2 regions of the Enterobacter adelaidei genome follow, and region 1 is predicted to be linked to the other one. Evidence: predicted binding sites of a transcription regulator. Region 1 holds the regulator's gene; the other holds the start of a gene.
What was found. The regulator PurR, encoded in region 1, represses purine synthesis genes. The targets are predictions, from matches to a motif close to CANGCAAACGTTTGCNTG.

Region 1 (7,695 bases):
CTGGAAAAAGAGGTAGCCTGGAGTCCCCCAGAGCAGGGCGCGCAGATAACCCACGGCTTTGTCAGCCAGTGCCGGGTCAATGTTATGCATGGCGCGAATAATATGGCCCGCGTTCCAGAGCACCACCATAATCAGCACGGAGACAAACCCCGCCAGCCAGAAACCCTGACGGACCTGATGGGCAATGCGCTCGCGACGACCCGAGCCATTGAGCTGGGCGATAACAGGCGTGAGCGCGAGCAGCAGACCGTGGCCGAACAGGATGGCCGGAAGCCAGATTGACGTGCCGATAGCAACGGCCGCCATATCGGTGGCGCTGTAGCCACCCGCCATTACCGTATCCACAAATCCCATTGCGGTCTGGGCCACTTGCGCGACGATCACTGGTATAGCCAGTGCCAATAACTGGCGCGCTTCATTCATGTACTTCTGCACGTGAACACCTTTATTTTGTTGTTATTTGAGAGACTAAAAAAGCCGCCGAAACGGGCAGCAAGAAGAAAATGCAGGGGGGTGCCAGCTATTGTAGCGGGCTTTAGCTATTTATCTAGTGAAAAAATCGCCAGAAAATGCGCTCCGCTGGCAACCTGTTTTTCCAACTGTTATTGTGATGGGATTAAACGGTGTCACCACCGTCCGGAAAAAACAGGAGTTGTAAGCATGTTTACTGGTATTGTGCAGGGCACCGCCAAAGTGGTGTCCATTGATGAAAAACCTAATTTCCGTACTCATGTTGTTGAGCTGCCGGAATATATGCTTGAGGGCATTGAAACCGGTGCCTCGATTGCGCATAACGGCTGCTGCCTGACCGTGACCGAAATTAACGGCAACCAGATTAGCTTTGATTTAATGAAAGAGACGCTGCGTATCACCAACCTGGGTGAGCTGGCTGTTGGGGATACCGTCAACGTAGAACGGGCGGCGAAGTTCAGCGATGAGATTGGCGGGCATCTGATGTCTGGGCACATCATGACCACTGCCGAAGTGGCGAAAATTGTGACCTCGGAAAATAACCGTCAAATCTGGTTTAAAATGCAGGATCCTTCATTAATGAAATACATCCTGTACAAAGGGTTTATTGGTATTGATGGGATTAGTCTGACTGTCGGGGAAGTGACGCCGACGCGTTTTTGTGTGCATTTAATTCCTGAAACGCTGCAGCGCACCACGCTGGGGGCGAAAAAACTGGGGCATCGCGTAAATATCGAAATCGATCCGCAAACTCAGGCGGTGGTGGATACCGTTGAGCGTGTGCTGGCGGCAAAAGAAGCTGCAATAATTAAAACAGCAGAAGAAGAATAAAAAATAACCCCGGGTAACCGGGGTTATTTTTTTAGCGGGCGACCCGCAAACCGTGTTCAATGCCACGGCTGAAGACCACCTGCCAGAGCTGAATATCCCGCGCGCGAAACGCCCCCGCGCAGGCATTCAGATAATAGCTAAACATCCGCTTGAATCGTTCAGAATAGTTGTCCGCAATCTCAGGCCAGGCTTCCTGAAAACGAGCATGCCATGCCATCAACGTGGTGTCATAATCCGCACCGAAGTTATGCCAGTCTTCCATCACGAAATGGGGTTCACTGGCGTTGGCAATCTGGCGAACGGACGGTAAACAGCCATTCGGAAAGATGTATTTGTTGATCCACGGGTCAACGTTGTTATCGGTTCGCTTAGAGCCGATGGTATGCAGCAGGAAGATGCCGTCCGGTTTCAAATTACGATCCACCACGTCAAAATAGGTGTTGTAGTTCTTCGGTCCCACGTGCTCGAACATGCCCACCGAAACGATACGGTCAAACTGTTCGTTAAGATCGCGGTAATCCTGTAGCCGGATATCCACATCGAGACCCTGGCAGCGTTCCCGCGCCATCTTTTGCTGTTCAGCTGAAATAGTGACACCCACCACGCTGACGCCGTAGTGCTTCGCCATAAACCAGGCCAGCCCACCCCAGCCGCAGCCGATATCCAGCACGCGCATTCCGGGTTCTAACTTCAGTTTCTCGCTAATCAGATGCAGCTTAGCCTGTTGAGCCTCTTCCAGCGTCGAAGCCTCTTTCCAGTAAGCGCAGGAATATTGCATGAAGGGGTCAAGCATACGGTTGAACAGGTCGTTGCCGAGATCGTAATGCTCTTTGCCGACGATCCACGCGCGTTTTTTACTTTGCAGATTAAACAGCCGGGCAGAGGCGACGCGCAGTGTGTCTTTCAGATTGCGGGGGAGTTGATTTTCCAGACCGGCACGCAACACGCTGGAGAAGAAGATATCCAGCCGTTCGCACTCCCACCAGCCGTCCATATAGCTTTCCCCCAGGCCTAACGAACCCTCCCGCAACACGCGCTTAAAAAAGTCGGGATGTTTAACCTGGGGATCGGCTGGCGACGATCCATTGATAGTGATGCCTGCTCGACCTAACAGTTCACTGACGATCCGGGACCAGTTATCGTCCGGAACGCTGACTTCTTCTATACACGATGAACTCATAGCTTCTCCATCACCCTGTGTGATCAGAACCTTCAAACAGCGTAGACGCTTTTTTTGGTTTGTGAGAAATCTCACGGTAAATACCGCGAGGCTAATATCCGACGTAGAACAGAGGAAGGGAGATAACCCTTGCCGAAATGCCTTCCATGGTAAAACGGGAGCACTCCGGCTCCCGTTAACACTTAATATTTATCGTATTTAATCGAACCAAATTTAGTATAGGCCGCAAAATTTGGTGATTCAATAAAAAATTCTTAGCAACCTAATCACTGGGAGTTAACATAATTTCCGGCGCGATTACGCATGCGATGTTTCAACCGGCGTGCTGTTATTCAGCTCACGCTGTGCGGAAGCCTGCATACGGTAGCCCACAAAGGCCAGCACAACGGTCACCAGCATCACGGTAGTGGTGGTCAGGAGCGGTGTGGCAATCAGCGCAGAGACCACCAGGCTTGCCAGGAAGCACAGACCCAACTGCAGGGTGTTCTGCAGCGCAGCCGCGCGACCCGTCGCCTGCGGGAACGGACGTAATGCCTGCGCCACAACGATAGGGTAGATTGCCCCGTTAGCGACGGCCATCACGCAGAATGGCATTAAAATTTCTACCAGACCGGTGCCAGGGATAAAACCAACGGCCCATGTCCCGATAACGCTCAATGCATACAGCACCAGCAGCCACGGCAGCATCTGCTGACCTTCCCATTTCTGCAGCGCCGCACGACAGCCGTACCCACCCACCAGGAATGCGATGGTTTGCGGGACATAGCTCAGGCCGATCGCCGCTGGGCTGTACCCCATATCGTGCAGAATAAATGGCGAACCGGTCAGCCACGCGAAGAAGCTCGCCGAGCAGGCGGCATAAATCAGGACATTACCGCGATACGCTTTGGCACTCAGCAAAGAGGTAAAGGTAATGGGCTTCGCATCCGCATGTGCCTCTTTTTTATGCGCTGGTTTGAGCGCGAATGCCGGCAGCATAAGTACCAGTGTGATGGCAAACAACGTGGCAAAGATAGCCTGCCACTCGAAATGCACCAGGATCCAGCTGCCCAGCAGCGGGGCGAGGGCAGGTGAAAGCCCTACCAGCGGCATAATGGTGGCGAAAATCCGGTTGGTGCGGTTGGCTGGGTAGTAGTCGGTAACAAGGGCCTGCCAGGTCACCGCTGCTGCACAGACGCCGACGGCCTGCACAAAGCGCAGCACCAGCAGCCAGGTCGCATCGCGTACCCATAACATACCCAGACAGCCGACGGCAAAAATGCCAAGTCCCAGCAACAGTACTGGTTTACGGCCAAAACGATCTGATAGCGGCCCCCAAAGTAGCTGCGCGAAGGCGAAACCGGCGAGGAACAAACTCAGGCTGGCGCTGATGGCCGCTGCAGGGGTTTGCAAATCTTCCTGCATGGCGGCGAAAGCCGGCAGGTACATATCAGTGGCCAAAAAGCCCAGCACGCTTAAGCCGCCGAGCCAGACTAAAAAACCTTTCCTGGGTTGCATTGTTTTATTCTCCTGAGGAGGCAGGTATACATTGGCGCTGAGTGTAGGGAGTGCAAAGCCGCTTGTGAAACGCTAATATTTGGCGTGTGCATTCAAATTTTTTGCAGGCAGAAAATGTGGTCAGATTATTCTCTTGAAGTGGTCGATGCTGTCGCGCGTAACGGCAGTTTCAGTGGAGCGGCGCAGGAGTTACACCGCGTGCCTTCAGCTATCAGCTATACAGTACGTCAGCTGGAGGAGTGGCTGGCGGTTCCGCTGTTTGAACGGCGACATCGTGATGTGGAATTAACGCCCGCCGGCGCGTGGTTTTTGAAAGAAGGACGTTCTGTCATCAAAAAAATGCAGATCACCCGCGAACAGTGTCAGCAGATCGCTAACGGCTGGCGGGGGCATCTTTCCATCGCGGTGGATAATATCGTCAAACCCGAGCGTACCCGGCAAATGATTGTCGACTTCTATCGTCATTTTTCTGACGTCGAATTGCGGGTGTCGCAGGAAGTGTTTAACGGCGTCTGGGATGCGCTGGCGGACGGCAGGGCAGAGATGGCGATCGGGGCCACGCAGGCGATTCCGGTTGGGGGACGTTATGCGTTTCGCGATATGGGGATGCTGAGCTGGAAATGCGTGGTGGCAAGCGATCATCCGCTGGCGGCTCTGGAAGGCCCCTTGAGCGACGATACGCTACGCAACTGGCCGTCTCTGGTACTGGAGGATACGTCCCGTTCATTACCCAAGCGTATCACCTGGCTTCTGGACAACCAGCGGCGGGTGGTTGCACCCGACTGGGAATCGTCGGCGACGTGCCTCAGTGCTGGCTTGTGCGTTGCGATGGTGCCCGTTCATTTTGCGCGGCCGCGAATTGACACCGGAGAGTGGGTTGAACTGACACTGGAGAACCCGTTCCCGGATGCGGCCTGCTGCCTCACCTGGCAACAAAATGATGTCTCGCCAGCGATGGCCTGGCTGCTGGATTATCTGGGAGACAGCGAAACGCTAAACCGGGAATGGTTACGGGAGCCAGCTTAACTGGCCCCGTGAAGAGATTACCGGCGGTAGTCGCGGAACGGACCATCCGCAACGGAGCGGCGTTCAATAAGACGCGGGTGAACTTCAATGGACTGCGACTCTTCACGTTTGTTGACGATCCTGTCCATCAGCATATTGAAGGCGGTTTCACCCAGTGAGTCTTTCGGCTGGTGAATGGTCGTTAAGGCCGGCGTAAAGAAGCGCGCGTTACGCACGTTGTCATACCCGATCACAGAAATATCCTGCGGTACACGCAGACCCAGCTCATCGGCAGCACAGAGGGCACCCATTGCCATGATGTCGCCCCCGCAGAAAACGGCGGTCGGACGATGCTGCTGGGAGACGATCTGCTGCATCGCGCGGTAGCCCGACTCCGGTTCGAAGTCGCCCTGCACGATCCAGTTTTCCGGCACGGTGATCAGCGCTTCTTCCATCGCTTTCATAAACCCAGCCAGACGACCTGCACCGGTATTGCGCTCCAGTGGACCCGGGATCACGCCGATCTCGCGGTGACCGCGTTCTATCAGATAACGACCCGCCATATAACCGCCTTCAAAGGCGTTATCGATAACGGAATCGGTGAAGTCCGCGCGGGCTTCACCCCAGTCCATCACCACCATTGGGATATGGCGATACTCTTCCAGCATCGACAACACAGATTCCGGGTACTCGGAACACATCACCAGCAGGCCATCCACGCGCTTTTGCGCCATCATCGACAGGTAGGCGCGCTGTTTTTCAATGCTGTTCCACGCGTTGCCCAGAATCAGGGTATAGCCTTTTTGAAAACAGTTTTTCTCAACCGCTTCAATGATCTCGGCAAAATAGGCCGCTTCACTGCTGGTCGCCAGCAAACCAATAGACTTGGTGTGATTAACCTTGAGGCTACGCGCAACCGCACTTGGCGAATAGTGCAGCTCTTTGATCGCTGCCCAGACGGCGTTGCGCGTCTCTTCCGCCACAAAGCGGGTTTTGTTAATTACATGTGATACGGTTGTAGTGGAAACGTTTGCGCGTTTTGCTACATCTTTAATTGTTGCCATTAAATGTCACTCCAGACCATATCCTAAACTCCTGAAAAACTTGAAGGTAAACGTTTGCCTTCTCTCACCCTTATCACGCAATTTTGAATTGCGACACGCCGGGAAAACGACACAGGACGTCAGGAGGGGGTCAATGGCCGGTACGCTAATAAATTTAGCGTGGAATTTTGTCCTATCTTGATGAAAAGGGGAAGAGGTAAAGTGGTTATCCGTTTAAATCCAGGAAGATTTTTGACGTAAATTGTGCAAAAATGAGCAAGCTCACTTTTCGTGGGGGGATTCAAAGGAGAAAAATTGATGAGTTCCGATCTGAAGTTTTCGCTGTTCACCACCGTTATTGTGCTGGCTTTGATTGTCGCAGCGGGTCTGACGGCCGCACTGCACTGATTTACGTGGAGGGAGAGCTTTCTCCCTCCCGATTCCCCGGATTGTTACTTCTCTGGCAAAAATCTTTTGCCGTTTTGTTAACTTCTCATTTTTTGTGATTGATGTCATGCTTTCCGCTTCTTTGTTCTGTGTCACCTCATGACACGGCATCCGGAGTTGACGTATGAAAATCAATTTTCCCCTGCTGGCCCTGGCGATTGGCGCTTTTGGGATTGGCACCACTGAATTCTCCCCGATGGGTTTACTGCCTGTTATTGCCAGAGGCGTGGATGTCTCGATCCCTGCCGCAGGGATGTTAATCAGCGCCTACGCTATCGGCGTGATGGTCGGGGCGCCGCTGATGACGCTTCTGCTTTCGCATCGCGCGCGCCGCAATGCGCTGATTTTCCTGATGGCGATTTTCACACTGGGCAACGTGCTTTCCGCCATTTCGCCGGACTACACCACATTGATGCTGTCACGCATTCTGACCAGCCTTAACCACGGCGCGTTCTTTGGGCTGGGGTCGGTTGTTGCCGCAAGCGTGGTGCCAAAACACAAGCAGGCGAGTGCCGTGGCAACCATGTTTATGGGACTAACGATTGCCAACATCGGCGGGGTGCCTGCGGCAACCTGGCTGGGTGAAGCGATCGGCTGGCGTATGTCTTTCCTGGCGACGGCCGGTCTCGGTGTGATCGCGATGGTGGCACTGTTCTTCTCCCTGCCGAAAGGCAGCGCGGGGGAACGTCCTGACGTGCGCAAAGAGTTGTCTGTGCTGGTACGCCCGCAGGTGCTCTCGGCATTGCTGACGACCGTGTTGGGGGCAGGGGCGATGTTTACCCTCTATACCTACATTTCTCCCGTGCTTCACGACATCACTCACGCGACACCGATCTTTATCACTGCGATGCTGGTGTTGATTGGCGTGGGCTTCTCGATTGGTAACTATCTGGGTGGGAAATTTGCCGACCGTTCCGTGAGCGGGACGTTGAAGGGCTTCTTAACCCTGCTGATTGTCATCATGATTGCTATTCCGTGGCTGGCACGTAATGAGTTCGGAGCAGCCATTGCGATGGTCGTCTGGGGAGCTGCCACCTTTGCTGTGGTTCCACCGCTGCAAATGCGCGTGATGCGGGTCGCCCATGAGGCGCCGGGTCTTTCGTCTTCAGTGAATATTGGCGCGTTCAATCTCGGTAATGCGCTCGGTGCAGCCGCCGGTGGCGCGGTTATTTCCGGGGGGCTGGGATACAGTTTTGTACCGGTGATGGGGGCGATTATTGC
Region 2 (7,695 bases), 1.9 Mb from region 1:
GAAGCGGTACTGGTGCTGATTAAAAGCAATGACACCCACAACCACAGCGTGATTTTCAACCGCGTACGCGATCTGACGGCCGAAATCTGGTTTGGCCGCCGCTTAGGCCAGGAGGCCGCGCCGGCGAAGCTGGGCGTTGACCGTGCGCTGGCGTTTAGCGAAATCAATCAGCAGCTCTATCAGTTGTTGAATGGTCTGGATGTGCTTTACCACGCCCAGGGCGAATACGCGTATGCCGATGAAATTGTCTTTACCGCCCTGGATAAGCTGCGCAAAGGCTCGCGGCAGAACCTGTCCGCCCCCGCCACGCTCACAGACTGGCGTCCGGTGGTGCATGAGATGCGCCTGTTCAAGTCTGAAGAAGAGCTGAATTTGATGCGCCGTGCGGGCGAAATCAGCGCGCTGGCGCACACCCGCGCGATGGAGAAATGCCGTCCCGGAATGTTCGAATACCAGCTGGAAGGCGAAATTCACCACGAATTTAACCGCCACGGCGCGCGTTATCCCTCTTACAACACCATCGTTGGCGGCGGAGAAAACGGCTGCATTCTGCATTACACCGAAAACGAAAGCGCGCTGCGCGACGGCGATCTGGTGCTGATTGACGCCGGTTGCGAATATCAGGGCTACGCGGGGGACATCACCCGTACCTTCCCGGTGAACGGTAAATTCTCACCGGCGCAGCGCGCGATTTACGACATTGTTCTGGAATCCCTTGAGGCGGCGCTCAGACTGTATCGTCCGGGTACGTCCATCCAGGAAGTGACCGGCGAAGTGGTGCGCATCATGATTACCGGTCTGGTCAGGCTCGGTATCCTGAAAGGGGATGTAGACACTCTGATTGCTGAAAATGCACATCGACCGTATTTTATGCACGGCCTGAGCCACTGGTTAGGGCTGGATGTGCATGATGTGGGGGCGTATGGCGCAGAGCGTTCGCGCGTGCTGGAGCCGGGCATGGTATTAACCGTAGAGCCTGGGCTGTATATCGCACCTGATGCCGATGTGCCTGAAGAGTACCGCGGGATTGGCATCCGCATTGAAGACGATATCGTCATTACCGAAAGCGGCAACGAGAACCTGACGGCCAGCGTGGTCAAAAATGCTGACGATATCGAGGCGCTGATGGCAGCGGCACACAAATGAGCGTGATTATTGTTGGCGGCGGAATGACGGGGGCCACGCTGGCACTCGCTATTTCGCACATGACACAGGGGAAACTCCCGGTGCATCTGGTGGAGGCCGTTGCTCCAGAGGCTTCAGACCACCCCGGTTTTGATGCCCGCGCCATTGCGCTGGCGCAGGGGACATGTCAGCAACTGTCGCGAATTGGTATCTGGCAGGCAATTGCCGACTGTGCGACGGCGATCAACACCGTTCATGTTAGCGATCGCGGTCATGCGGGTTTTGTCACGCTGGATGCGCAGGATTATCGTATCGATGCCCTGGGGCAGGTCGTTGAGCTGCACGACGTCGGATTACGTCTGTTCCGTCAGCTCCAGGATGCACCAGGCGTCACGCTGCATTGTCCGGCGCGTGTAGCCGGTTTTAGGCGCACTGAAGGGGCGGTCAGTGTAACGCTGGAAAATGGCACTGTTCTTGAAGGCCAGCTTCTGGTTGCCGCAGATGGTTCTCGATCCGCGCTCGGTACCCAGTGTGGTATCGAGTGGCGTCAGCAGGCTTATGGGCAGGTGGCGGTCATCGCGAATGTCTCCACGGCCGGAGCGCACAGCGGCAGGGCGTTTGAACGTTTTACACAGTATGGCCCGCTGGCGATGCTGCCGATGTCGAACGGACGCTGCTCGCTGGTGTGGTGCCATCCCCAGAGTAAGTCTGAAGAGATTCAGTCCTGGTCTGACGAACGTTTTTGCACTGAGTTGCAAAAAGCCTTTGGCTGGCGGCTGGGGCGTATCACCCATGCCGGCCAGCGGGCGGTCTACCCGCTTTCGTTGACTACGGCGTCTCAGTCCATCTCGCATCGTGTCGTGCTAGTGGGTAATGCCGCGCAGACGCTGCATCCGATTGCGGGTCAGGGCTTTAACCTCGGGTTACGTGATGTCATGAGCCTTGCTGAAACCCTTTCGCAAGCGTGGGGTGAGCAAAAAGATTGCGGTGCGTACTCAGTGTTAAGCCATTACCAGAAGCGACGTCAGGCGGATAAAGAGGCGACGATTGGTGTCACTGATGGCCTGGTTCATCTTTTTGCCAATCGCTGGGCGCCGCTGGTTGCGGGCCGTAACCTCGGGCTGATGGCGATGGAATTATTCATTCCGGCACGTGACGTGCTGGCGCAGCGGACCCTTGGTTGGGTCGCGCGTTAAGGAGTTATCACCGTGCAAAATGTTGATGTCGCCATCGTTGGCGGCGGAATGGTTGGACTGGCGCTGGCCTGTGGTTTACAGGGCAGCGGCCTGCGCGTGGCCGTGCTGGAGCAAAAGCAGCCCCAGCGTGTCGCACAGGATGCGCCGCCGGAACTCCGCGTCTCGGCAATTAATGCGGCCAGCGAAAAGCTGCTGACGCGTCTTGGTGTCTGGTCAGATATCGTGGCGCAGCGTGTCAGTTGCTATCACGGCATGGAAGTATGGGATAAAGACAGCTTTGGTCATATCGCTTTTGATGACGAAAGTATGGGATATAGCCATCTCGGTCACATCATCGAGAATGCCGTTATCCATCATGCGCTGTGGCAAAAAGCGCAGTCATGTAACGATGTTACCCTGATGGCACCTGCTCAAATCCAGCAGGTCGCGTGGGGTGAAAACGAGGCGTTTATCACCCTGCAAAGCGGCGACATGTTGACTGCACGTCTGGTCGTTGGCGCTGATGGTGCGAACTCCTGGCTGCGTAATAAAGCCGATATTCCGCTGACGTTCTGGGATTATCGTCATCATGCTCTGGTGGCGACGATCCGCACTGAAGAGCCGCACGGCGGTGTCGCGCGTCAGATCTTCCACAATGACGGCATTCTGGCCTTCCTGCCGTTAAGCGATCCGCATCTGTGCTCGATTGTCTGGTCCCTGGTGCCAGAAAAAGCGCAGCTGATGCAGGAGGCCACGCCAGATGCGTTCAACCAGGCACTGTGTATGGCGTTTGATAACCGTCTTGGGTTATGCACGCTTGAGAGCGAGCGTCTGGTGTTTCCGTTAACCGGACGCTACGCGCGTCAGTTTGCGGCTCACCGTCTGGCGCTGGTGGGGGATGCGGCACACACAATTCATCCGCTGGCCGGGCAGGGCGTTAACCTTGGCTTTATGGATGCGGCAGAGCTGGTTGAAGAACTGCGTCGTCTGCATCGTGAAGGGAAAGACATTGGTCAGCATCTGTATCTGCGTCGCTATGAGCGTAGCCGCAAGCACAGCGCGGCAATGATGCTGGCGGGTATGCAGGGTTTCCGTGAGTTGTTTGCCGGTGCCAATCCGGCGAAAAAACTGCTACGCGACATCGGCCTCAAGCTCGCTGATACGCTTCCCGGCGTTAAACCTCAGCTTCTTCGTCAGGCGATGGGTCTTAACGACCTACCGGACTGGCTACGCTAATTTAGAACCCCGTCACATTTTATTTTCCCGGCCTCTGTGCCGGGGAAATTCCCTCGTTTGAAATATTCTAATTTCACCTCATTTTTCGCATTAGATAATCTAATCTGGCTGATTTTATGTTACGGAAATTTGGCCCATTTTTCCGCAGGAAATATCACCACGTGCTAAATCCTGTTAGAACATTGTTAATTTTGTGCGGGGTTAATCGCATTTTTCCAGTGAATAACTCTGTAGGCTTTTCAGCGTTTTTTGGTCATAAGCTAATGTGATGACCCATTTTACCTTATGGTTAATCGCCGGTTTCGGTGGTAAGTTCAGGTAAAAGAGAACGTTTGCGTCGGCCCCTGAAAACGAGGCTGATACCGGGTTTCACGGTGAATTTTTCAACGAGGACAAGATGGCTCAACAGACTCCTTTGTACGAACAACACGTGTTATGCGGCGCCCGCATGGTGGACTTCCATGGCTGGATGATGCCGCTGCACTACGGCTCGCAGATTGATGAGCACCACGCGGTGCGCACCGATGCCGGTATGTTCGACGTGTCCCACATGACGATTGTCGATCTGCGCGGTAGCCGCACCCGGGAGTTTTTACGTTATCTGCTGGCAAACGACGTCGCCAAACTCAAGACGCCGGGTAAAGCGCTCTATACCGGCATGCTAAATGCCTCCGGCGGCGTGATTGACGACCTCATCGTCTATTACTTCACAGAAGATTTCTTCCGCCTCGTTGTTAACTCCGCTACCCGCGAAAAAGACCTCACCTGGATTACCCAACACGCTGAACCTTACGCCATCGACATCACCGTTCGTGACGATCTGTCGTTGATTGCCGTACAGGGCCCGAACGCCCAGGCGAAAGCCGCATCTCTGTTCAGCGACGAGCAGCGTAAAGCGACTGAAGGCATGAAGCCGTTCTTCGGCGTGCAGGCAGGTGATTTGTTTATCGCTACCACCGGCTACACCGGTGAAGCGGGTTACGAAATTGCGATGCCAAATGAGAAAGCCGCAGATTTCTGGCGTGCGCTGGTGGAAGCCGGTGTGAAGCCAGCGGGTCTGGGCGCACGTGATACGTTGCGTCTGGAAGCGGGTATGAACCTTTACGGTCAGGAGATGGATGAAGGAGTCTCTCCGCTGGCGGCCAATATGGGCTGGACCATCGCGTGGGAACCTGCTGAACGTGAATTTATTGGCCGTGAAGCACTGGAAATTCAGCGTGAGAAGGGCACTGAACAACTGGTGGGTCTGGTGATGACCGAGAAAGGCGTACTGCGTGGTGAACTGCCGGTGCGTTTTACCGATGCTGATGGCAATCCGCGTGAAGGCGTGATCACCAGCGGTACCTTCTCCCCGACGCTGGGCTACAGTATTGCACTGGCACGCGTGCCTGCAGGCATTGGCGAAACGGCGGTAGTACAAATCCGCAACCGTGAAATGCCGGTCAACGTGACCAAACCGATTTTTGTTCGCGCCGGTAAGCCGGTCGCCTAATCATTTTTATCAGGAGAAATTCAATGAGCAATGTGCCAGCAGAACTGAAATACAGCAAAGAACACGAATGGCTGCGCAAAGAGGCGGACGGCACTTACACCGTAGGGATCACCGAGCACGCACAAGAGCTGCTGGGCGACATGGTGTTTGTTGATCTGCCAGAAGTGGGCACGACCGTAGGTGCAGGCGATGACTGCGCTGTGGCGGAGTCCGTAAAAGCGGCATCTGACATCTACGCCCCTGTGAGCGGCGAAATCGTTTCCGTCAACGACGCGCTGAGCGACTCCCCGGAGCTGGTGAACAGCGAGCCTTATGAAGGCGGCTGGATCTTCAAGATCAAAGCCAGCGACGAAGCGGAAGTTGCTGCACTGCTGGATGCGACCGCGTACGAAGCACTGCTAGAAGACGAGTAATTGTTAATCCCCCTCTCCCTTCGGGAGAGGGCAGGGGTGAGGGTGCTCATCTTCCCCTCACCCTAACCCTCTCCCTGTGGGAGAGGGAACTTAAATTCACTGCACGTTTCAGGAACCATCGCTCATGACACAGACTTTAAGCCAGCTTGAAAACCGTGGCGCCTTCATTGAACGTCACATTGGGCCGGATGCTCAGCAACAGCAGGAGATGCTGAAGACAGTTGGCGCGGATTCATTAAACGCACTGATCGGCCAGATTGTGCCAAAAGATATCCAGCTTGCCACGCCGCCTCAGGTGGGGGAAGCCACTACGGAGTTCGCCGCACTGGCGGAGCTGAAGGCCATTGCCGGCCTGAACAAGCGCTACAAGTCTTACATTGGCATGGGCTACACCAACGTGCAGTTACCGCCGGTTATCCTGCGCAATATGCTGGAAAATCCAGGCTGGTACACCGCTTATACACCTTATCAGCCAGAAGTGTCTCAGGGCCGTCTGGAAGCGCTGCTGAATTTCCAGCAGGTAACGCTGGATCTGACTGGCCTCGATATCGCTTCCGCGTCTCTGCTGGATGAAGCGACTGCCGCGGCAGAAGCCATGGCAATGGCCAAACGCGTAAGCAAGCTGAAAAATGCGAACCGCTTCTTCGTGGCCGCCGATGTTCATCCGCAAACCCTGGACGTTGTTCGCACCCGTGCGGAAACCTTCGGTTTTGACGTGATTGTCGACGATGCAGACAAAGTGCTGGATCATCAGGACGTCTTCGGCGTGCTGCTGCAGCAGGTAGGCACCACCGGTGAAGTTCACGACTACAGCGCACTGATTGCCGAGCTGAAATCCCGCAAAGTTGTTGTCAGCGTCGCCGCTGATTTTATGGCGCTGGTATTGCTGACTGCGCCGGGCAAACAGGGCGCGGATATTGTCTTCGGCTCTGCACAGCGCTTCGGTGTGCCGATGGGCTACGGTGGCCCACACGCGGCGTTCTTCGCTGCAAAAGATGAATTCAAACGCTCCATGCCGGGCCGTATTATCGGGGTCTCAAAAGACGCTGCCGGTAACACTGCGCTGCGCATGGCGATGCAGACTCGTGAGCAGCATATCCGCCGCGAGAAAGCGAACTCCAACATTTGTACCTCGCAGGTTCTGCTGGCCAACATCGCCAGCCTGTACGCGGTCTTCCACGGTTCGGTTGGCCTAAAACGTATTGCCAGCCGTATTCACCGCCTGGCGGATATTCTGGCCTGCGGCCTGCAACAGAAAGGCCTCAAGCTGCGTCATGCCCATTACTTTGACACGCTGTGTGTTGAAGTGGCAGACAAAGCAGCAGTACTGGCGCGTGCGGATGCCGCGGAGATCAACCTGCGCAGCGATATTCACAATGCGGTCGGTATTACGCTGGATGAAAGCACCACCCGCGACGATATCCTGAACCTGTTTAACGTGTTGCTGGGTGATGCACACTGCCTGGACATTGATACGCTCGATAAAGAGGTTGCCCTCGACAGCCGTTCTATCCAGCAAAGCATGCTGCGTGATGATGCGATCCTGACGCATCCGGTCTTCAATCGCTACCACAGCGAAACCGAGGTGATGCGCTATATGCACTCTCTGGAGCGCAAAGATCTGGCGCTGAATCAGGCGATGATCCCTCTGGGCTCTTGCACCATGAAGTTGAACGCCGCTGCTGAGATGATCCCTATCACCTGGCCTGAGTTCTCTGAACTGCACCCGTTCTGCCCACCAGAGCAGGCGGAAGGTTATCACCTGATGATCAATCAGCTTTCTGACTGGCTGGTGAAGCTGACGGGGTATGACGCGCTCTGCATGCAGCCAAACTCCGGTGCGCAGGGTGAATATGCTGGTCTGCTGGCGATTCGTCATTATCACGAAAGCCGTAACGAAGGGCATCGTGATATCTGCCTGATCCCAAGCTCTGCACACGGTACCAACCCGGCCTCTGCCCAGATGGCGGGCATGGAAGTGGTGGTGGTTGCTTGCGATAAGAACGGTAACATTGACCTCGCGGACCTGCGTGCAAAAGCCGAACAGGCTGGCGACAAGCTCTCCTGCATCATGGTGACCTACCCGTCTACTCACGGTGTGTATGAAGAGACAATCCGTGAAGTGTGCGAAGTAGTGCATCAGTTTGGCGGCCAGGTTTACCTCGACGGCGCGAACATGAACGCCCAGGTTGGCATTACCTCTCCGGGCTTTATCGGCGCGGATGTGTCGCACCTGAACCTGCATAAAACTTTC

Region 2: a site for PurR is predicted at 3,858-3,875, ahead of gcvT (glycine cleavage system aminomethyltransferase GcvT). Genes of this name have one in related genera too.

What each region holds. Positions count from the first base shown of each region.
Region 1 covers NZ_CP154353.1:1,945,296-1,952,990, forward strand. Annotated here, with positions in the region: gene mdtK (MdtK family multidrug efflux MATE transporter) at 1-435, opposite strand, end outside; gene AAHF05_RS09550 (riboflavin synthase) at 661-1,302, shown strand; gene cfa (cyclopropane fatty acyl phospholipid synthase) at 1,334-2,482, opposite strand; gene punC (purine nucleoside transporter PunC) at 2,780-3,979, opposite strand; gene punR (DNA-binding transcriptional activator PunR) at 4,094-5,005, shown strand; gene purR (HTH-type transcriptional repressor PurR) at 5,023-6,048, opposite strand; gene AAHF05_RS09575 (YnhF family membrane protein) at 6,346-6,435, shown strand; gene AAHF05_RS09580 (MFS transporter) at 6,599-7,695, shown strand, end outside.
Region 2 covers NZ_CP154353.1:3,817,795-3,825,489, reverse strand. Annotated here, with positions in the region: gene pepP (Xaa-Pro aminopeptidase) at 1-1,146, shown strand, start outside; gene ubiH (2-octaprenyl-6-methoxyphenyl hydroxylase) at 1,143-2,321, shown strand; gene ubiI (FAD-dependent 2-octaprenylphenol hydroxylase) at 2,334-3,536, shown strand; gene gcvT (glycine cleavage system aminomethyltransferase GcvT) at 3,934-5,028, shown strand; gene gcvH (glycine cleavage system protein GcvH) at 5,052-5,441, shown strand; gene gcvP (aminomethyl-transferring glycine dehydrogenase) at 5,566-7,695, shown strand, end outside.